DNA from 3 places in the Pseudoalteromonas sp. BMB genome. Region 3 is predicted to be linked to each of the others. Evidence: predicted binding sites of a transcription regulator. Region 3 holds the regulator's gene; each other region holds the start of a gene.
The links. Region 3 encodes FliA, which starts transcription of late flagellar genes. Its sites were predicted from a motif close to CTAAAGNTNNNNNNNNNNNNGCCGATA; they were not measured.

Region 1 (7,856 bases), on a different contig from region 3:
TTTATTTAATTGACTAAAGTCCATTATAATCCCTTCGCTTCATGAATGGCTTGCTCCGCAATTTCACAGATTTTGACGAGATCTGGGCCGTAAAAATACAAGTTATAGTCGTTTTCTTTACAATACTTGAGGTGGAAAAGCCTTACTTTTTCATCTGTTGCAAGGGCTTCATCAATATAGCGCTTTTCGTCATCTGTCATGGTAATTGCTTTTACGACGTTGGCTCTGGCGATTCTTGCAGCCGTACTGCGTTGTACTTTGCTGGACTCGCTCAGCACTTCAACGCCTTGACCGAGTAATCTATCTCTTGGCTCTTTAATCAATGGATGATCCACAGTAAACAGAGCAACGACTATAATGGCTAATACTAAGAATTTTTTCATAATCTGACGCTGATTTGATCTAGCTAACAAAAATCTTGTTCCTAGTGTAATAAACTTGTCTGTCAGGTCGCAACAAGTCTCTCATCATTTATGGTGGGTTTTAGCTCAACTTACTATTAATCATAGAGTTTCAAAGCGTATAATAGTAAGCGCTAAACTATGTCATGGGGCACATTGCAATAGTTTAGCCTGTATTTTTCAAGGTCACTGTAGCAAGTGCATCTCGTTCCAAAGCACTAAGGAGCTTCCATGGAGAACGAAAGAATCAAGGTTAAAAACATACCGTCTGAAGTAAAAATTCAAAAGCCAATAGGTGGCACTGAAGGGAAATCGCTCAATAGCTCTACGCCCGATCGTTTTAATCCTCGTAATCGCATATATGTCCGGGCGGTGTCTGGCCTACATCAACTGCTAAGAAGGCGTATCGGCTTTATTGGTATGTTGGCATTTATGGCTTTACCTTGGTTAAACTTTCACGGCCATCAAGCGGTGTTGTTCGATATTTTTGAGCAGAAGTTCAATATTTTTGGTATGACACTATGGCCACAAGATCTGACTATCTTTGCTTTTATTCTGATGATAGCGGCATTTGCTCTGTTCTTGGTGACCACCTTCTATGGCCGGGTATGGTGCGGCTACACCTGCCCGCAAACCGTTTGGACGTTTATCTTTATTTGGTTTGAAGAAAAGTTTGAAGGAACGGCAAACCAACGGAAAAAGCTAGATCAGAGAGCGATGGATTTTGACAAGTTTTGGCGAAAAACGGCAAAACACGGTAGCTGGATACTCTTCTCACTGTATACCGCAATCACTTTTGTTGGTTACTTTACCCCAATCCGCTCGTTGATCCCTGATTTACTTACTTTTTCTGCAGGCTTTTATTCTGTCATTAGCATTATCGTGTTTACCATTTGTACTTATGGTAATGCCGGCTGGATGAGGGAAATCATGTGTTTACACATCTGTCCTTACTCTCGTTTCCAATCAGCCATGTTTGATAAGGACACATTTACCGTCGCCTATGATAGCGAACGAGGTGAAAGTCGAGGTCCTCGAGGACGCAAACAAGATCCAAAAGCGCTAGGTCTAGGAGATTGTATTGATTGCAACCTGTGCGTTCAGGTGTGTCCTACCGGTATCGACATTCGTAATGGCTTGCAATATGAATGCATCAACTGTGGTGCGTGTATTGATGCCTGCGATGGTGTTATGGATAAGATGAACTACCCGCGTGGATTGATTGCTTACACTACAGAGCGCAATTTAGAATCATCCAGCGAAAAGACCAAACCAGTACGTGGTAAATTAATCGGTTATTTAATGATTCTGGTCGTTATCACGGGTGCATTAGTTGCGAACATTGCGATGCGTAAGCCGATGGATCTTGATATTATTCGGGATAGAAATCAGCTTTATCGTGTCAATATTGAGGGATTGGTAGAAAATACCTATACCTTGAAAGTGATAAACAAAGCGCAAGTTGAGCAGAAATTTTCTATTGCAATAACAGGTCTAAGTAATTATCAGGTGATCGGTAAGCAAGAGGTGCACTTAGCAGCAGGCACGACATTAGATGTGCCACTCTCTGTTGTGATTGATCCATATGATTTGAAAAAGCCAGTCACTGAATTTGAGTTTGTGCTTATTAACCAAGACGATCCTGAAGAACGGCTGGCGCAGCCGACCAATTTCTTCAAAGGAAGATAACAAGGTAAAAGCGAGGTATAAAACCTCGCTTTTTTATAAACATTATGAACGATTTTAGTTTTAACGCGTTGACACCGGATCTAATTTTAGATGCGATTGAGGCACTTGAGATATATCCGACAACGGGATTATTGGCCTTAAACAGCTATGAAAACCGTGTTTATCAATTTGGTGCTGAGGACGGCAAACGTTATGTGGTGAAGTTTTACCGCCCAGCGCGTTGGACGGATGAACAAATTCTTGAAGAGCATGAATTCGCACTGGCAGCGAAAGAAGCTGAAGTGCCTGTTGTCGCGCCTTTACTTATTACTGGGCGTAGTCTGCATTTTTATGAAGGTTATCGCTATACGTTGTTTCCAAGCGTTGGTGGACGTCAGTTCGAACTCGATAATCTAGATCACTTAGAAATTTTAGGTCGCTACCTAGGGCGCTTGCATTGTCTGTCGGCTGAGCGAGCATTCGAGCATAGACCACAGCTCAATACCCAGCGTTTTTTAATTGATGCGCAACAAACACTGCTAAAAAGCCAGTTAGTGCCTAGTCATCTACATACTCCATTTGTTACTATTCTTGAGCAAGTTATTAACAAAGCAACCTCAAAGTATCAAGTTGCCAAAACACTTCGGCTTCATGGGGATTGCCATGCTGGAAATTTATTGTGGTCTAGAGATCAATTGATGTTGGTGGATCTTGACGATTGTCAGCAAGGCCCAGCAATACAAGACTTGTGGATGATGTTAAATGGCGACCGCAACGAGCAATTGGTACAGTTAGACACCCTGCTTATGGGTTACGAAGAATTTATGCCGTTTGATTCAAAAGAGCTTGGGTTAATTGAGCCGCTACGTGCCATGAGAATGGTGAATTATATGGCTTGGTTGGCACAGCGCTGGCAGGATCCTGCATTCGAACGGAACTTTTCTTGGTTTGCGACAGACAAATACTGGGAACAACAGATCCTAGCGTTAAAAGAGCAATTTGCTGCATTAGATGAACCAAGTTTGAGCCTATTTCCTTAAAATTAGAGAGAGTAACATGCTAAAAAAATTAAAAATCGCACTTATTGCATTACTTTTGCCCATTGCTGCGATGGCTTCAGACTTTACCGAAGGTGAACACTACACAACCTTAACAACCGAACAGAGTAACTCAGAGAAAGTTACTGAGTTTTTCTCTTTTTACTGTCCTCACTGTTTCCGCTTTGAGCCAATTGCAAAAGCGATTGAAAAGAACTTACCTGAGGGGGCGTACTTTGAAAAAAGCCATGTGAACTTCCTGCGAGGCGTTCCTACAGAAACGCAGAGCAACCTAAGCTATGCCTATATTATTGCTGATCAAGCAGGCAAAGCGGATGTGATTGCCGAGAAGATTTTTAATGCTATTCATGTTGAAAGAAACAAACTGTTAGACATTAAAGATTTGAAAACGCTAATGGAGTTAAATGGGATTTCTGCTGAAAAGTTTGATCAGGCTGTAACGAGCATGCCAGTAGTGAGTGCGGAAAATAACATGCTTAAAGCACAAGAAAAGTTTTCTGAAGCGGGTGCGCTTACAGGCGTTCCAACTTTTATCGTAAACGACAAATACAGAATCGAAATGAAAGGTATCAAGAGTCAAGAGCAGCTTGATGAATTGATCGCATATCTATTAAAAAAATAAGGACTGGAGAAAGTTAGTATGTTGAAAGTATTAAAAGGCTTAGCGGTTGCACTAATGCTTCCTCTTCTTGCTCAGGCGGCGCCATTTGAAGAAGGTGTACATTATGAAGTTATTGCTGAGCGTGGCACGAAAAAGCCTGAGGTAATGGAGTATTTTTCTTTTTATTGTCCAGCCTGTAACGCAATGGAAAATTTAATCGTTGACGTTAAACCAAAGTTGGACGAGGGCGTTAAGCTTAAAAAAAGCCATATAGATTTTGTTGGTCCAAGAGAGCCTGAGATCCAACAGGTGTTGGCACAAGCACTTGCAACTGCTGAAGTGCTGCCACAAAAAGACAAGATAGTTGCAGCCATGTTTAATCATATCCATGGCAAGCGTGCAAAAATCAATGAACTTGCTGATGTAAAAGATATCTTTATTGCACAAGGTGTTGAAGAAGAGAAGTTTGATAAACTTTATGCCAGTTTCTCTGTTCGTACTAAAGCTTCAAAAATGCAACGTATGCAGAAGACTCTTTCTGATAAAGGCGCGCTAACAGGAGTACCAATGTTCGTGGTAAACGGTAAATACAAGCTATTACTTCGTGAGTCTGGTACGACTAAGCCTGAGCAAATTGCTGCTTTGGTGAATTATTTAGCAAAGAAATAAAATCTAATTTGTATTAGACTAGCCCTGCAATTATTGCGGGGCTTTTTTATGTTTAAAATTTTAGTTTCTAGCTGTTTATTAGGTTATCCGGTGAGGTATGACGCCTCTTCACAAAGCCTTCAAGACAATACATTACAGTATTGGCGGCAAAAAAATTGGGTCTTACCGCTATGCCCCGAAGTATCTGGTGGTTTACCAACACCTCGCCCATCGGCTGAAATAGCAGATGGTAAAGTTTTGAGTAAACAAGGGGATGATTTTACCACCGCGTTTGAACTCGGTGCTAAAAAAGCGCTAGCGGCTTGCCTTCAGCACGATATAAAGTTTGCCTTGTTAAAAGAGTCCAGTCCGTCTTGCGGCAGCAATCTGATTTACGATGGTAGTCATACCGGTAAAAAAATAGTAGGGCAGGGGCTGACGGCGTCTTTATTACAGCAATCTGGTATTCAAGTATTTAGCGAAACTCAACTGCCAGCACTTATCACAGCGATGGCAGCCAGTCGTTAATCGTTAGAGATCACTTTCTCACTAAGTAAACGCCAGATTCAATATGATGGGTATAAGGGAACTGATCGAAAATCGCCATACGTGCGATTTTATGTGTTTCACATAACAAGGCTAAGTCACGCTCTAACGTGTCTGGATTACATGAGATATAAATAATGTTGTCGTAGTTGCTGACTAAGCGACAAGTCAATTCATCCATGCCAGCACGAGGCGGGTCGACAAGGATCGTTTGGCAATCATAGGACTGTAAATCAATACCATCTAATCGAGAAAACTTCTGCCCTTTCATGGCTTGTGTAAACTCTTCACTCGACATGCGAATAATATCTAAGTTATCGACTTTATTTGCTGCAATATTAAATTGTGCAGACTTTACTGATGATTTAGAGATCTCAGTAGCCAGCACTTTATTGAATGAGCCTGCCAATGCGATTGAAAAGTTACCGTTACCACAATAAAGCTCTAATAGGTCGTTGCTTAGCGGTTCACTAATGGACTGCGCCCAAGCTAGCATTTTCTGATTCACTTCCGCATTCGGTTGCGTAAAGCTGTTCTCAACCTGCTGATAAATATATTCTATACCGTTAACGCTTAGTTTTTCAGTTACATAGTCGTTGCCAAACACAACCTTTTGTTTTCTAGCACGACCGATAAAATCAACTTTATAGGTTTGTTGCAATTCGGCTCTTAATGTCTGCATGGCAGTTTGCCACGCTTCATCTAACTGCTTGTGATAAAGTAAGCTGATCAGTATTTCACCGCTCAGCGTCGTGAGATAGTCGATCTGAAACAGTTTACGACGCAATATTTCGTTGCCTTTCAGCTGATGTATCATCACCTGCATCATTTCATTGACAAGCGGCGCACCAGGATCAAAGCTATCAACACGGATCTTTTCTTTTGTTTGCTGGTCAAACATGATGTGAAACAGATCTTCACCCTCATGCCATACTCTAAATTCACAGCGCTGGCGGTAATGGCGAGTTGCAGATTCATACACTTCAAGTGCAGGTGCATCAAACTGTGCAAATTGTGTTGTGATACGCTCAGCTTTATCTGCTAACTGTTGCTCGTATGCTGAATCATCAATTTTTATTACTGCCATGCTAAAACCATCTATGTTGAATTAAGAGGCGCTATTTTAGGGAGCGTTGCTAATTTGTCCAGTCTAGCATCACTGATGCGTCTGGTTTGCTGTTTTTTTAATCATTATACTTTAGCTTTGCGCAAATATGCCGATAATCTAACTAATATATTGGAGGGCATACCATGAAAATCGGGCAATTAAATCAGTTGCTCAATCCAGCGATGCAGCATAAGCCTGGAAAGAGCAAAGGGATAGGACCAAATATCCAAATTAATTCAGACAGCTATGCGGGGAATAAATCTAAGCTAGCAGCTAAAATTCTTGATGATAAGCTTGCAGAAGCGTTGGGGATTGAGAAGCCGACACAAGATAAAAAAGACAAGCCACTATTTGATTTTGAATCTATTGTCAAAAATGTACTCGATTTTGTTCAGGGTGCAGTGAAGAAAGCCAAAGTCGACGGCAAAAATGATGACGAATTGAAATCCATGCTAGATGGGGCACGTAAGGGCGTGCTACAGGGTATTGATGAAGCCAGCGAAGAGTTAAAAGGCATGGGCGCTTTCAATTCCGACATCGAAGATGGTATTGAAAAATCACGAGAAGGGATTTTTAAAGGTTTAGATGATTTTGAAAAAGAATTGTTTGAAGAAAAGTCGCCAAAGGCATTAGCGATCAGTGCCGCACAGTTTGCGAGCCTCTCTAATCAGGCTGAATATGCATTTACTACAGCTGAAGGGGATGAAGTCGTTATTTCATTCTCCGATGCGTACGCTCAGGGGGCTGCTGCGAGTGTCGCGCAAAAAGGTAATGATTATGGCATGGCGTATGGTACTAAGTCCTCTCACGAAGTCAGTTTCTCAATTAAGGTAAATGGTGAGCTGAACGAAGAGGAGCAGCAGGCAATTAACGATATGATGGAAGATATCCGTAATGTCAGTGATTCTTTTTTCGGTGGTGAATACGATGAAGCTTTCGATTTGGCAAAGTCGCTTAGCTTAAACTCAGATCAGATCACTAATTTCACGATGGATCTAAGACAAAGTAAAACGTCTGCTGCGATTGCTCAATATCAGCAAGGCAATCCAATGAAAGAGTTAGAGAAGGCATTTATGCCACTCAATAAGCAGTTAGCAGATGTGCAAGAGCAAGCTAAGGGACTCAATGCCGATAATGAGTTGCCAAACCTGCTTGCTTGGATGAATGAAGGTCAGTCGAGACTAAATGAGTTTTTGGATTATGCTAGTAGCTTTTTTAGTAAACTGAATGAACTAAATAAAGAGCAAGTAGAGCAAAAACAAACAAGCTAAGCCAGTTTCTTTTCGCGAGGACTCATGGCAAACTTCATACTTCATTGATTTGAGGTATGAAGTTTGTCGCATATTTTGGTTTTCGATTCGGGGATCGGTGGCACCAGTGTGCTGTCGCACTTAAAGGCATGTTTGCAGGGGGTTTCATTTAGTTATGTTATGGACAATGCTTTTCTCCCATATGGCCTTCAGCCTCAAGAGCTAATCAAATCACGTATCAAGGGACTTATTCGTTGGCAACAGCAATACTTGGACAATGTTGATCTCATCGTCATTGCATGTAATACCGCTTCAACATACGCATTAGAAGAAGCCAGAAAACATACCCAGATACCAATTATAGGTGTGGTTCCTGCTGTTAAGCCTGCTGCATCTAGTTCAAAGACCAAGCACATCGCACTTTTAGCAACACCGGCAACGTCAAATAATGCATATACGCATAAGCTCATCATGGATTTTACCTCAGGTTGTAAAGTTGAAACTTTGCATTCAACGGAGCTTGTAAGGATCGCTGAGCACTTTTATTGGCATAATGAGTTGGATAAAGAGGCACTG
Region 2 (7,856 bases), on a different contig from region 3:
AAACTGGTTAGTGTACTAGGTGATGGGATCACTCCCCAACTCGGTTCAGTATTGCTTGCTGTTATCATAGCAACCATAGTGACATTAGGCACAAGTACTGTCGACAAGCTTAACCAGTTACTATTTACCATTAAAGTTATCGTGCTCGCGAGTTTGTTTTTTATCCTGACTCCCTATGTCCATGGCCAACACCTTATCGATATGCCAGTAGAACAAGGGCTGGTAATTGCAGCAATTCCTGTAATTTTCACTTCATTTGGGTTTCATGGCTCAATCCCGTCAATCGTTAAGTACGTGGGCGTAGATATCCGCCAATTACGTAAAGTAATGATGTTTGGTGCTTCCCTCCCGCTTATCATCTATGTATTTTGGCAACTACTAAGCCAAGGTGTTATGGGGCAAGAGAGCTTAATGGCAAGTGAGGGACTGCCAGGTTTTGTCACCAGTATTTCGTCTATCGCACACAACGACAACGTACAATTATTTGTGACGGTTTTTGCAGATCTTGCTCTCGCGACTTCATTCTTAGGTGTTAGTCTCGGCTTATTCGACTTTTTTGCTGATGCCTTTAAAAAGCAAGATACCAAGAAAGACCGTATAAAAACGGCGTTCATTACCTTTTTACCACCGCTTGGCTTTGCCCTCTTTTATCCAAAGGGCTTTATTATGGCACTGGGATATGCAGCAATTGCGCTCGTGGTATTGGCGGTATTTCTACCAGTTGCGATGGTATGGAAACAGAGAAAAGTTAGAGGTAATGACGGATATCAGGTTAAAGGTGGTACGCTTGGACTAGGACTTGCAGCCATTTTCGGTGTGATGATCATCACCTCTCAGCTAATGCAAATGGCTGGCCTTATTCCTAGTTTAGGGTGAGTATATTATCAAGACGATGTAGGTCTATTAACGGCCTACTTCGATTCTCTCCAGCGCACCGTCTTGCATTCGTTTATGTTTCAATTGAAAATAAGCAATTACGGGTACAAATGCTAAGCATAGAGTAGCAAAGTTAACTATTGGGATAATTGTAACGTAGAGATAAGACGAATAGCTAAGTTCCATTAAATGCCTATCAACTAAGCGGAACAACTGTAAGATTGGTGCAGGTATAATAATGAGCTGAGCAATTACACTCTGCCACATATAAACTTTGTCCTTAATAGCCCAAACAGCAATTATAGCCATAAACACAATATCGTTAAATGCCCAAAATATATAGCGATAAACCAACTCATCGTCTATCGCTCTAATAAAATCACCAGTAAAAGAGCCAATAATATAAAATAAAGCAATCAAAATAGCATAACGAGCGGCTTTTATATCTCTTAAAACTAAACAGGCCAACACTGCAATCAGCGATAGTGGAATGCTGTATTGGATATAAAAAAGCCTAACCGACTCCCAAGCCTCTAACATATTTACTCTTCTAATTATTAGTTAAGATGATTTTTTAATGGGTCAAGTAATTATTACAGTCGGTTAAGACGGCTTTTTTTCCGCCTCTTCATCACCGCCTTCACCATTACCGCCTGGCAGTCTAAAATTTTGAGGTTTTTTTATTGAAATCATTCTATTTCTCCTTTAAGTAGAACCAAACGAAACAATAGCGAATTCCCTGTAACTTGGCAATAAACTGTAATTAATTTTGCCTCACTTCAATAGGGTCTGACTCTTTAGGTTTGCCCTGTAAAATTGAGATTTCAACGCGCCGATTGCGGCGTCTATCTGCATCGCTGTCATTGGGAACAAGCGGTCTGGTGTCTGCGTGACCAACCACAACCATTCTGTTCTTATCAAAACCACGAACGCGCTCCATCACAGTCGCAACAGCGACCGCTCTCGTCGCCGATAAATCCCAGTTATTGGAGTAAAGTTCGTTAGTGACTCTAAAATCGTCTGTGTGACCCGAGACAGTAATTTCACCGGGTACATCTTTAAGTAGTTCTGCAATTTCGGCAATCACTGGTTCAAATTTAGGTTGTAAAAACGCACTACCTGCTGGGAAAGAACCATTCTCTTGGATACGAATAATGATTTGCTGCCCTAAAGACTCAAGCTCAATCGCGCCATCCATTATTTGCTTCTCTAGCTGCTGCGCAATCTTTTTAACAAGCTCATTAACTTGTTCTTGATCTGCGGATGCGATTGCTTGAGTTGACGCCATTTCTTGAGCAGTACTGGCTGATTCACCACCACGCTTATTGCCCCGCTGCTCTTGTCGACCACCCGCAGACGATTCATCACCAGCCTGAAACTCAAGCATCTGTTGCGTCATTTCTACAGTTTGCTGTTGGATAGTTTCAATTGGTGTTGGCTCTGGCTTACCCGGAGTAAATTCCATCGCGATAACACTGGTACCTTTTGGGATATCCTTTACTTCAATTTTGTTTTGCACACCAAAAGCAAACTTCATCGACCCGGCAATTTGCTTAAACTTCAGCACGTCCATTTCAGAAAATGCCAGTAACAGTACAAAGAAGCACATCAGTAATGACATCAAATCAGCAAATGTCCCCATCCAGGCGGGAAGACCTGGGGGAGGACATTTACATTCATTCTCATCTGACATGGTTATTCCTCAGCCTCAGCGCCACGTTTAGACTCAGGCAAATAATTTTTCAAGATGCCTTCAATGACTTTCGGGTTTTGGCCATCTTGAATACCTAAAATAGCATCTAAGATGAGCCGCTGATTTCGCTCTTCTTCATCTTTACGAAGCTCAAGCTTAACCTGAATTGGGATCGCAACCACGTTAGCTAAAAACGCACCATACAAAGTTGTTAAAAGAGCAACAGCCATGGCAGGCCCTATTGCTTTTGGGTCGTCCATGTTAGACAACATAGCAACTAGGCCGATGAGTGTCCCGATCATGCCCATCGCAGGCGCTATATCAGCGAGGGATTTAAATAAACCGGCGCCTAACTGGTGTCTTGAGGACGTTAAAGCAATATCTTTTTGCAGTGTGGCGCGCACAACATCAGCGTCATGGCCATCGACTAACATATCAACGCCTTTACGCATAAATTGGTTGGGAATTTCAGCTTCTTCTAACGCTAAGAAACCACCTTTACGCGCAGAATCAGCAAGCTCAACTGCTTTTTCAATCAGCTCTTCAGGGGTTTCAATCTTAAACATGAAGGCCTTCCCGGCCACTTTACCAATGCCGAAAAATTGTCCAAGCGTAAAGTTAGACAATACGATAAAAATTGAACCACCAAATACGATAACGACGGAAGGCGTGTTATAGAACATAGCGATCTGGCCATCACTACTTAGTACCATCGACATTACAATCAAACCTATGGCACCCAGGATCCCTATTACCGTTGCTAAATCCACATGTCCTCCGGGGGAAGTTATTTGTGATAAATCACGCAGTTATTATTGTTTGAGTTATCGGCAAGTTTCTCTACAACTTAACACTATTATATTAAAAAGTGTTTAAAATGCGAGTTTATAGCAGATCTTGTAATGCCGATACTCCGTCAGATCAAAAAGTCTCTGGTTTTTTTGACCTTGGCGCGCAATCCCCCTAAAATTGCCACACTTTTACTTTACGGGTCAGTGTGACATATGGCGGTAAAAAAACCTGATAACTTGAGCTTTGAAGAGGCTATGCAAGAATTGGAACAAATCGTTGCAGACATGGAAAATGGTAGCTTACCTCTGGATCAAGCACTTAAACAATTTGAGCGTGGGATAAAGCTCGCAAAAGCTTCAAACCAAAAACTTCAGCAAGCTGAGCAGCAGGTCGCTATTTTAATGGGCGAAGATGAGCACGCGCAATTACAGCCATTTGAAAACGAAGCCTAATGTCAGCAAAATTACAAGAAAAACTCCTGTCTGCTAAGACGCGTGTAGAAACCACCGTTTTACACTATTTTGATAATGTGCTTGATACTGAAGAAAATATCAAAGCCGCAACGCGCTACAGTATAGAAAATGGTGGTAAACGCTTGCGACCATTCTTGGTGTACTGCACTGGTGAATTGTTTGGTGCGGCTCCAGAAGACTTAGACAAGGCCGCTGCAGCAATAGAGTGTGTTCATAGCTATTCGTTGGTGCACGATGATTTACCCGCGATGGATGATGATGAACTTAGGCGCGGCCGTCCAACCTGCCATATTCAATTTGATGAAGCGACAGCTATCTTAGCTGGTGATGCCTTACAAACTCTGGCTTTTGAGCTATTAAGTGGGCATCAATTCGCAGTAAACCACCATGCACAAATAAAAATGATTTCCGCGCTAGCTAAAGCATCGGGTCTACAAGGCATGGTTGGTGGCCAAGCACTTGATATAGCTGCTACTGATCGTTCAATTACCATAGACGAACTTGAACGTATTCATAAGCTAAAAACAGGTGCACTGCTAAGCTGTGCTGTGGAGCTTGGGATCTTATGCGGCAACTCAGAGCAAGTTACCGAGCAAGCCTGTAGTGCAATACGCACTTATGGTCGTGCAATAGGCCTTGCATTCCAAGTCAGAGATGACATTCTTGATGTAGAAGGTGACACGGCGGTGCTTGGTAAGCCACAAGGCTCTGACATAGAACATAACAAGTCTACCTACCCTGCATTGTTAGGCTTAGAACAAGCAAAAGAAAAAGCCGAACAGTTGATAGATGAAGCACTGGATGCGCTTACGAAAATAGATGGTGACACAGAAATACTTGCAGATTTAGCAAAATACATCATAGATCGAGAATATTAAGCTGACGTATAAAATAACTACGCCAAGCTAAGAAAATATTCACAAGTACTTTGTAAATACTGGCTAACATAATATTATGACCAGTTGGTGACGAATTTTAATAATTATGAAGTGAGCTGCGCGGGTAAATACTCAGCAAAGACTCACTAGGACTCTGATAAATACCATGAAACTTGATAGTAGCAAGTATCCTTTACTCGCGTTAATTGACGACCCAAGTCAACTTCGTCAATTACCCCAGCATAAGTTATCTGTGTTAAGTGATGAATTACGAGAGTATTTGCTAAACTCAGTCTCTCAAAGCAGCGGTCACTTAGCTTCAGGTCTTGGCACGGTCGAACTGACCGTTGCATTGCATTACGTCTACAACACACCACAGGATAGATTGGTGTGGGACGTAGGTCATCAGGCTTATCCCCATAAGATCCTTACAGGCCGCCGTGACCAGATGCATACAATTCGCCAGAAAGATGGGCTACACCCTTTCCCATATCGAGAGGAAAGTGAATACGATACCTTTAGTGTTGGTCACTCAAGCACCTCAATTTCTGCAGCGCTCGCAATGGCTATTGCCGCTGAAAGAGAAGCAATTGGCCGTAAAACTGTTGCTATTATTGGTGATGGCGCAATGACTGCTGGTATGGCGTTTGAAGCCATGAACCACGCGGGAGATGTTAATCCGGACATGCTCGTGATCTTGAACGACAATGAAATGTCTATCTCAGAAAACGTTGGCGCACTTACAAACCATTTCGCTAAGATCCTCTCTGGTAGCTTCTATACCAATATTCGTGAAGGCAGTAAAAAGCTGTTAGCTGGTGTACCGCCAGTTAAAGAACTTGCCGGCAGAATGGAAGAACACTTAAAAGGGATGATAATCCCAGGTACTTTCTTTGAAGAGCTTGGCTTTAACTATATTGGCCCAATCGATGGACATGATGTTGGCACCCTAGTTGATACGCTGCGTAATATGCGTAACCTTAAGGGGCCACAGTTATTGCATGTTAAAACGCAAAAAGGGAAAGGCTATAAGCCTGCAGAAGCGGATCCTATTGGCTACCATGGCGTACCAAAGTTTGATCCAACCGTGCACAGCTTACCCAAATCAAAGCCCAGCGCACCGACCTTTTCAAAAGTATTTGGTGACTGGCTCTGTGATATGGCCGCACAAGATAATAAGCTGATGGCTATAACACCTGCAATGCGTGAAGGCTCTGGCATGGTGCGTTTCTCTAAAGAGTACCCAGCCCAGTATTTTGACGTTGCAATTGCGGAGCAACATGCTGTTACGCTTGGTGCAGGCTTTGCCTGTGAGGGCTTAAATCCTATTGTTGCTATTTATTCAAGCTTTTTACAACGTGCTTATGACCAACTCATTCATGATGTTGCACTACAAAATCTGCCAGTACTTTTTGCTATTGACCGCGCAGGTGTCGTTGGTGCCGATGGTGAAACGCACCAAGGGGCTTATGATCTAAGCTTTTTGCGCTGCATTCCTAATATGGTGATAATGGCACCAAGCGACCTCAATGAGTGTCGCCAAATGCTCTATACCGGTCACCGCCTAGATAGGCCAGCTGCGGTAAGATACCCTAGGGGCAGTGCGGGAAGCGCAGAGATTAGTGCAGAAATGAGCGAACTGGAAATTGGTAAGGGCAAGGTAGTAAGAGAAGGTGAAAAGCTGGCTATTTTAAGCTTTGGTACATTACTTGAAAACGCTCAAGCCGTTGCCGCAGAGCTAAATGCTACACTAGTTGATATGCGCTTTGTAAAACCTTTAGATACCGCACTTATCGAAGAGTTAGTGGTAACTCACGAGCGCTTTGTAACACTTGAAGACAATGCGATTGCTGGTGGTGCAGGTTCAGCTGTGAGCGAATATCTATTAGCCCAAGGCCATCTAAAGCCAATCAAATTACTCGGCCTGCCTGATGAGTTTATTAAGCATGGCTCACAAACCGAGATCCACGCCGAACTGGGTTTAAGCAGCGAAGGAATAAGTCAGCAAATTAAGGCTTGGCTCAATCCACAGTCTTGACTTTGAGCAGTTCTAAAAAAGGCTTCCATTTAGAAGCCTTTTTTATGCTCTGCCTCTCGCCCTGAAATATGTTGACAGTTTAAGAGCTAGTGATGAGCTTTACCTCATCCACACTCTCACTTCCGCAAGTCCATTGCTTTGCAAAAGTTGTAACTGAGACTCTATGTTCGCGCTTTGCTCAAATTCGAATGCATCCAATTGATCGTCAAAGATGATTGTCGCAGCACCATCACCGCCACGTTGCTTGACCTGATGTAATGCGATATCAGCTAGGTTCACAGATGATTCCCAACCAATGACCTTACCGCCTAGTAGTGGCAATGGATAATATGACCACCCCATCGACACCGTCAATTTGGTCGTTTTACCGTTCGGTAAGCGGTAATCCGTTTCAGCAATCGCCTTACATAAGTCGCTGACATACTCTTCGATATAGTCTCTGCTAAAGTCACGTAGTAGTAATAGGAATTCATCACCACTCCAACGGACAACATAATCAGAACCTTGCGTTCGTGTATTAAGTAACGTCGCTAATTGCTGCAAGCAACTATCACCACCAATTGGACCATAAGAATCATTAATTTTGCTAAAATCATCAATGTTCATGATCATCAATACCAAACTCTTATTTTGAGCCTGTAATGATTGTGCATTGCGCTGATAATGCTCGACATCTTTTGGTAACTGATCAAAGAGGAAGCGACGACTACGTAGCCCAGTCAATTCATCTGAGTGACTTACAAGTTTAAGCTGAGTATTGACCTGATTAAGCTTTTCGTTGGCTTTTCTGAGCTCTGTCGTACGCTCTGCTATCAACGCTTCTAGCGCGGCTTGCTTTCTTCTTTCTTGTGCTCTAAATACCCAGAAAATGAGATAGAACATAAATATAAACGCACAAGTGATAAACAGCCTAAAGTAAATAGTCTCGTCGAAACGGCGCGGTAACGTAATGGATAAGTTAAGCACCTTCGCCTGCTCCCAATCTTGCCCTTGGCGCTTAACTTCTAAAACAAAGGTGAAGTTGCCTGGTGGTAAATTGGTATAAATTGCTTCGCGGCGTGACTGAGCATCACGCCATTGCGTATCGTGCCCTTCTAGCTTGTATC
Region 3 (7,856 bases):
AAGCTTTCCCATTGCAGGGAACTGGTGGGCGGTAGACAATTTTTGGCGAATAGTTAATTGGGGGGGATGGATGTTCTCTACGGCTCTTGCACTTGCATTAGCTCCGTTAACTGCAATGTTGATTATCAATATCTCATTTGGGATTATGACTCGAGCCGCGCCTCAAATGAACATTTTCTCTGTGGGGTTTGCTTTTACCTTAGTTGCAGGGCTTACCATTATTTGGGCGACATTGGGTAATTTTTTAGCACAATTTGAATTTCAATGGCTCAAAATGACAGAGCTGATGTGCGATCTAATTGGTTGCACGGTATAGGAGTCTGAAATGGCAGAAGATTCCGGTCAAGAACGCACCGAAGAACCCACCTCCAAGAAAATAGACGATGCTAGGAAGAAGGGCCAAATAGCCCGTTCAAAAGAACTCGGCACGACGTTTGTGTTATTGTTTTCTGCAATAGCTCTACTTTTGTATGGGCCTGGAATTGGGAAGGCGCTCTACAATGTTATGGGGCGAATGTTGTCGCTCAATCGCAATGAAACCTACGATACAACCAAAATGTTTGCTGTGTGGGGAGATATTGCTGCTGAACTGCTATTTCCAATGGCCATGTTTGTTTTTATCATCGCAATTGCAGGAATAGTGGGGAATACGTTACTCGGGGGCTTTAACTTTTCTTGGCAGGCAGCCGCTCCAAAAGCAAGCAAAATGTCTCCAATGAAGGGATTGAAGCGAATGTTAGGCCCGCAAGCGGCCATAGAGTTATTGAAGTCCGTTCTTAAGTTTGTATTAGTAGCTGGCTTTGCAATCTTGCTTATCAATATGTATTTTAACGAAATATTACACTTGAGTATTGAGCAAATCCCATCGAGTATAGAGCATGCGTTAGAAATCATTGCGTGGATGTTCTTAGCACTTAGTTGCACTATGATCATTATTTCAGCGATTGATGCCCCTTATCAAAGTTATAATCACCATAAGCAGCTAAAAATGACGTTGCAAGAAGTCAAGGATGAATACAAAAACTCAGAAGGTGACCCTCAGATAAAAGCGCGGATCCGTCGAACACAAAGAGAAATGTCGCAACGACGTATGATGCAAGATGTACCAGACGCCGATGTTGTTGTGACCAACCCTACTCACTATTCGGTTGCGCTTAAATACGACACTGAACGAGCGGGAGCGCCTATAGTTATTGCAAAAGGGGTTGATGAACTTGCGATGCAAATTAGGAAAATAGCCAAAGGAAATGAAGTGCCGATTGTGGAGTCACCCGTATTGACTCGTTCACTTTATCACACCACAGAAGTAGGTGATCAAATCCCTGAACAATTGTTTACTGCGGTTGCACAGGTACTTGCTTATGTATTTCAGCTGAATCGTTTTCAAAAGGGCAAAGGGAAAAGACCCGTTGCACTTACTCGAGATTTACCAATTCCAGACGATTTGAAGCATTAAAATTGCTCTCATAAAAATAAGCTATTAATTGGAACGCATATTGCATTTGTTGCTATGTGTCAATTTTTTGCTTGTGTTAAGTTATGGAATTTAAAGCAGTTTTACAACAACTCAATCGAGATAAAAAAGAATATGCTAAAGGTGTGGGTACTCCATTGTTGGTGCTTGCAGCACTTGGCATGGTTATTCTGCCGCTACCTCCTTTTTTGCTTGATATTCTATTTTCCTTCAACATTGCATTGGCACTTGTGGTGCTATTGGTGACTGTTTATACCTTGAAGCCACTTGAATTTGGTATGTTTCCGGCGGTACTACTGATCGCGACTATCATGCGATTGGCACTAAACGTAGCGAGTACTCGCGTCGTATTACTTGAAGGTCATAATGGTGGTGATGCGGCAGGTAAGGTGATCGAAGCCTTTGGTAGTGTTGTTATTGGTGGTAACTACGCCGTCGGTTTAGTTGTATTTCTTATCCTTATTATTATTAACTTTGTTGTAATTACCAAAGGTGCAGGTCGTATTTCTGAGGTGTCTGCGCGTTTCACCCTTGATGCTATGCCGGGTAAGCAAATGGCCATTGATGCGGACTTAAATGCCGGTTTTATCTCTGCAGATGACGCCCGGGCTCGTCGTGAAGAAGTGACTCGAGAAGCTGACTTTTACGGTTCAATGGACGGTGCAAGTAAATTCGTTAAAGGTGATGCTATTGCAGGTATCGTGATCCTTGCCATTAATATAATAGGTGGCCTTTTCGTTGGGATGATCCAGCATGATTTAAGCTTTGGTCACGCGATGGAAGTATATACCATGCTGACAATTGGTGACGGTCTGGTCGCGCAAATTCCTTCTCTTTTACTCTCAATTGGCACTGCAATTGTCGTAACGCGTCAAAATGAATCGCACAACATGGGCGATCAGTTTAAAAACCAACTGGGTAATGAAAAGTCGCTGGCTATCGCGTCAGGCATTTTGATCACCATGGGACTCGTTCCTGGCATGCCACATGTTGCCTTCCTAGGGTTAGGCGTATTACTTGGCTATATAGCCTATTACACAAGTCAGCAAAAGAAAAAGGCGGAGATCGAAAAGGCGGAACAAGCTGCCAAAGGACCTGCAGCCAAAGGTGGCCATCAACAAGATCAAAAAGAGCTTGGTTGGGATGATGTACAACCTGTTGATGTGATTGGTTTAGAGGTAGGTTATCGCCTAATTCCTCTAGTTGACCAAGCCCAAGGCGGGGAGCTTCTCAGTCGTATTAAAGGGGTGCGTAAAAAGCTATCTCAGGAACTGGGCTTTTTAGTACCGCCGGTACATATTCGCGATAACCTAGAATTAGATCCAAATGCATACAATATTACTTTAATGGGGGTTGGCTCAGGAACCGGTGAGTTGAAGCATGGCGATGAGCTCGCAATTAACCCAGGGCAGGTGTTTGGGCCAATTAAAGGCATAGAGACTAAGGATCCTGCATTTGGCCTAGATGCAGTATGGATTAAGCCAGACCAAAAAGATGAGGCGCATTCGCTTGGCTATACAGTAGTAGATGCTGCAACTGTGGTGGCAACACATATCAGTCAATTATTAACGAATAATGCGTCACTATTACTTGGCCATGAAGAGGTACAAAATCTATTAGATATGCTTGCGAAAAGTCACCCTAGATTAGTAGAAGGCTTAGTACCTGATATTTTACCGCTCACTACCGTGGTAAAAGTGCTACAAAATCTGCTTAATGAGGGCGTTGCAATTCGAGATATGCGCTCGATTGTACAAACCTTAGTTGAGTACGGACCACGTAGCCAAGACCCTGATGTATTAACGGCTGCGGTAAGAATTTCATTACGTAGACTGATTGTTCAAGATGCCGTTGGAAGCGAAGAAGAAATTCCTGTCATAACATTGGCGCCTGAGTTGGAACAGATGTTGCATCAGTCACTTCAGAACGCAGGTGATGAGGGGGCAGGTATTGAACCTGGCTTGGCTGAGAGGCTTCAAGAATCATTAAGAGAAGCACATCACAACCAAGAAATGCTAGGGGAACCGTCCATCTTATTAACCTCAGGTATGTTAAGAAGTGTGTTATCTCGATTTGTTAAACATACAATTCCAGGTCTTAGAGTGATGTCATATCAAGAAGTGCCGGAAGAAAGACAAATTAAGATAGTGAGCTCGGTTGGACAATAGAGGATAAAGGGGCTGTAACATGAAAATTAAACGTTTCTTCGCAAAAGATATGCGTACGGCTTTAAATGAAGTAAAAGAAGAGCTTGGTGCAGATGCTGTCATTATGTCTAACAAAAAGTTAGCAGATGGTGTTGAAATCGTCGCAGCAATTGATAATGACCGTGCTGCAGCACCTGTTAAGCAAGCTCCCGCTGCCCGTGCGACTGCCTCAAACGAGGCTCCGACCCGCTTTGTCCGTCCTGAGCCTCGCCAAGCACAGCCAGCAAAGCAAGCGCAAGTTGCTGATAGCTTAGAAGCATTGCTTGAGCGTCAAGCGCCGCGCCCACGCTCACCAGAACTTGCTTCTATGTTCTCACAGTCGGGAATTGATACAGAGCAAATGTTAAGCAGCCAACGTAAAACACAAACTGCTGCACCGGTGCACCAAGCGAAGCCACAGCAAGCTCGTCGCCAATCTTTTGACTTTGATGATGATGCATTTGAGCAGCCACAGCATTGGGGCGAGTCGGATGAGTTAGACAACGGTTTTGGTGATGATTTACCTGAGTTAAATGCCAAGCCTGACGAAATGAGTGCAATGCGCGAAGAAATGAACGCTATTCGTCAATTACTTGAACATCAAGTATCTGGTCTAATGAAACAAGAAATGGCTCGTCGCGATCCAACCCGTGCGTGTCTTGTAGATCGTCTGGAAGGAATGGGCATAGACAAAGACGTTGCTGAGCAAATGGCATGCTTTATCCCTGATGATGTTTCTCGTAAAGAAGCCTGGAATGCATTGTTAAACATGGTGATCAACCAAATGCACACCACTAACAATGATATTCTTCGTCAAGGTGGAGTATTTGCGATGGTGGGTCCAACTGGTGTTGGTAAAACCACAACGGTTGCAAAATTAGCGGCATTAGGTGCACAAAAATACGGTGCAGATAAAGTGGCGTTAATAACGACTGATACCTACAGAATTGGCGCTTACGAGCAGTTAGCTACCTATGGTAGAATCATTGGTTGTCCGGTTAAGCAAGTTAAAGATGCAAATGAACTTGCAGAAGTGCTTTATCATTTACGCAATAAGCGTCTAGTATTAATAGATACGGCGGGAATGAGTCAAAGAGATTTGCGCTTAACTGAACAGTTAAATACACTTATGCGTAGCGCGAGAGTAGATATTCGCAGCTATTTAGTATTAAGTGCGACAGCACAAATGAATGTGTTACAAGAAACAGTAAGACACTTCAAAAAAGTAAATTTAAGTGGCTGTATTTTCACAAAACTTGATGAAAGTCTAAGTTTAGGTGAGATAATTAGCATAGCGATTCAAAATCGCTTGCCAATAGGGTATCTTACCAACGGTCAGCGAGTGCCAGAAGACATTCGCGTAGCAAATGCTCAAAAGCTAGTAAAAAAGGCTGAGCAATTGTATTTAAAAAGAATAAAAGCACAGCACTCTCGACGTGTACCTGTAGCGTCAGAGTCAGTAGGAATGTATGATTAACACAGTTTTAGATCAAGCAAGTGGCCTGCGTAGAATGAGTCAAAATAGCAACCAGGGTGTAAAAGTAATAGCCGTGACCGGTGGAAAAGGTGGGGTGGGTAAAACCAATGTCTCGCTCAATACTGCCATCGCTATGGGCCAACAAGGACAGCGAGTTCTCGTTTTAGATGCGGACTTGGGCTTGGCAAACTGTGATGTGATGTTAGGTCTAAGGGTAGAAAAAAATCTGTCGCACGTGTTGTCGGGTGAATGTGAACTAGATGAGATTCTCGTAGAAGGTCCCGCTGGAATTAAAATTGTACCGGCGACCTCAGGCTCTCAAAGTATGGTAGAGCTGACTCCCGCAGAGCATGCAGGACTTATTCGTGCATTTAGCGAGCTTAACACGCAATTTGATGTCTTAATTGTTGATACCGCAGCTGGTATCTCAGATATGGTTCTGAGCTTCTCTCGAGCTGCACAAGATGTGATGGTTGTGGTGTGTGATGAACCGACTTCCATTACAGATGCTTACGCGTTGATCAAAGTTTTGAGCAGAGAGCATGGTGTCTATCGTTTTAAAATTGTTGCCAACATGGTCCGCAGTATGCGTGAAGGGCAAGAATTATTTGCTAAACTTTCAAAAGTTACAGACCGTTTTCTTGATGTAGCACTGGAATTAGTGGCCACCGTACCGTTTGACGAAAACATGCGTAAATCTTCTCGCAGACAAAGAGCTATCGTGGATTTATTTCCGAGTTCCCCTGCGGCGATTGCGATTAAGGGACTAGCTGCTAAGGCAGTTAAATGGCCAATTCCGCATCAACCTTCTGGTCATCTAGAATTTTTCATTGAACAACTTGTAAACGGGTGATTATGGCTTCTCCGGTCAATAGAGCTGCGGGATATCAAACTTCAGACCACATTCATAAGGTGGTTGAACGGCATGCTCCACTTGTCAAAAAAGTGGCATGCCACCTGATTGCTCGACTTCCGGCAAGTGTGCAACTCGACGATCTGATCCAGTCAGGTATGATTGGATTGATTGAAGCATCTAAAAATTTCGATGCAACTAAAGGCGCTAGTTTCGAAACCTTTGCGGGGATCCGTATTCGAGGCGCAATGCTGGATGAAATCCGTCGTGGTGATTGGGCGCCTCGTTCTGTTCACAAAAATAGCAGAATGGTTGCAGAAGCTATCTCCGAGTTAGAATCTCTCCTTGGTCGAGAACCAAAAGACACTGAAATCGCTGAAAAACTTGATATATCTCTAGATGAGTACCATCATATTTTACATGATGTAAATGCAAGTAAAGTCATCGGTATTGAGGATCTTGGGGTTGATGAAGACGTGATAACCCCAGCAAACAGCGATTTTGCGCTAGACAAACCGTTTAATAACGTTAAAAATGAACGTTTTAACGAGTCTTTAGTAAATGCTATCAAAGCGTTACCCGAAAGGGATGCTCTGGTTTTATCACTTTACTATAACGACGAAATGAATTTAAAAGAGATTGGTGCCATCCTTGATGTCAGTGAATCTCGAGTAAGCCAAATTCACGGTCAGGCAATGATAAAGCTTAAAGCTAAAATCAATGACTGGATAAATTAGAGTACATAAAATAGTTGGGTTCGAACCTCACTGGAGGAAGTTTTGGATAAGAACATGAAGATTCTCGTGGTTGATGATTTCTCTACTATGAGAAGAATAATCAAAAACCTATTAAGAGATTTAGGCTTTACCAATGTTCAAGAAGCTGATGATGGTAGTACAGCACTTCCGATGCTACAAAATCAGGAGTTTGACTTTGTAGTAACTGATTGGAATATGCCGGGCATGCAAGGTATTGATTTGCTTCGTGCAATACGCGCAGATGAAAAGCTTAAGCACATTCCAGTGTTGATGGTTACCGCAGAAGCGAAAAAAGAACAAATTGTTGCAGCAGCGCAAGCTGGGGTGAACGGATATATTGTTAAACCGTTTACTGCAGGTACGCTCAAAACTAAGCTTGAAAAAGTATTTGAGCGACTAGGCTAACAGCAAGGGGATATGGCCTATGTCTGTAAATGCTGCGCCTCAAATTACACTTGAACAAGCTAAGCAACTTGTTGAGCTTCTAGAACAAGGTGAACAAGAAAAAGCTGACCAGCTGATTTTAGAAGCTGCTAACAAAGAGCAATCGGAGTTATTTGCAGAAGTCGGAAAGCTGACTCGCCAATTACACGAGTCCTTGAAGAACTTTGAGCTGGATACTCGCCTCGCAGATCTCACGACAGAGGCTATTCCTGACGCCAAGCAGCGTCTTAATTATGTTATGGAAATGACAGAAAGCGCTGCGAACAAAACGATGGACGCGGTCGAAGAAAGCTTACCTCTTGCGCAGAACCTAGCGGATGAGTTAGCGCAAATAAAGCCCACTTGGGATCGATTGATGAGCAGAGACATTCAACTCGGTGAGTTTAAATCTCTATGTCATGATCTCGACAGCTTTATGCAGACTTCAAAGACACGTACAGACGAATTACAAGGTTTAATGACTAATGTGCTGATGGCTCAGGACTATCAGGATTTGACTGGGCAGGTTATTCGGCGCGTCATTGAGCTTGTGAGAGAAGTAGAAGATAGTCTCATTCACCTCCTGACTGTTTTTGGTACTTCAGATGAAGCACCTTCAACTGCTGTGAAAGCGAATGAAAACGAAATAAAAACAACCGAGACTATCAGTGATGAATTGTCTGGA

Region 1: the regulator FliA is predicted to act here: its motif matches at 6,119-6,145, upstream of BB427_RS21945 (DUF5610 domain-containing protein).
Region 2: the regulator FliA is predicted to act here: its motif matches at 3,395-3,421, upstream of pomA (flagellar motor protein PomA).

What each region holds. Positions count from the first base shown of each region.
Region 1 is NZ_MBQA01000210.1:959-8,814, reverse strand. It holds gene BB427_RS21985 (hypothetical protein) at 1-24, opposite strand, end outside; gene BB427_RS21980 (hypothetical protein) at 24-383, opposite strand; gene ccoG (cytochrome c oxidase accessory protein CcoG) at 633-2,090, shown strand; gene BB427_RS21970 (serine/threonine protein kinase) at 2,135-3,109, shown strand; gene BB427_RS21965 (thiol:disulfide interchange protein DsbA/DsbL) at 3,126-3,749, shown strand; gene BB427_RS21960 (thiol:disulfide interchange protein DsbA/DsbL) at 3,768-4,397, shown strand; gene BB427_RS21955 (DUF523 domain-containing protein) at 4,446-4,904, shown strand; gene trmA (tRNA (uridine(54)-C5)-methyltransferase TrmA) at 4,915-6,009, opposite strand; gene BB427_RS21945 (DUF5610 domain-containing protein) at 6,174-7,301, shown strand; gene murI (glutamate racemase) at 7,365-7,856, shown strand, end outside.
Region 2 is NZ_MBQA01000204.1:4,598-12,453, forward strand. It holds gene BB427_RS20515 (aromatic amino acid transport family protein) at 1-876, shown strand, start outside; gene BB427_RS20520 (hypothetical protein) at 904-1,416, opposite strand; gene BB427_RS20525 (flagellar motor protein MotB) at 1,640-2,569, opposite strand; gene pomA (flagellar motor protein PomA) at 2,572-3,339, opposite strand; gene xseB (exodeoxyribonuclease VII small subunit) at 3,574-3,813, shown strand; gene ispA ((2E,6E)-farnesyl diphosphate synthase) at 3,813-4,712, shown strand; gene dxs (1-deoxy-D-xylulose-5-phosphate synthase) at 4,879-6,750, shown strand; gene BB427_RS20550 (ligand-binding sensor domain-containing diguanylate cyclase) at 6,850-7,856, opposite strand, start outside.
Region 3 is NZ_MBQA01000013.1:133,048-140,903, forward strand. It holds gene fliR (flagellar biosynthetic protein FliR) at 1-316, shown strand, start outside; gene flhB (flagellar biosynthesis protein FlhB) at 326-1,456, shown strand; gene flhA (flagellar biosynthesis protein FlhA) at 1,540-3,642, shown strand; gene flhF (flagellar biosynthesis protein FlhF) at 3,662-5,137, shown strand; gene BB427_RS01880 (MinD/ParA family protein) at 5,130-5,990, shown strand; gene BB427_RS01885 (RNA polymerase sigma factor FliA) at 5,993-6,727, shown strand; gene cheY (chemotaxis response regulator CheY) at 6,770-7,153, shown strand; gene BB427_RS01895 (protein phosphatase CheZ) at 7,173-7,856, shown strand, end outside.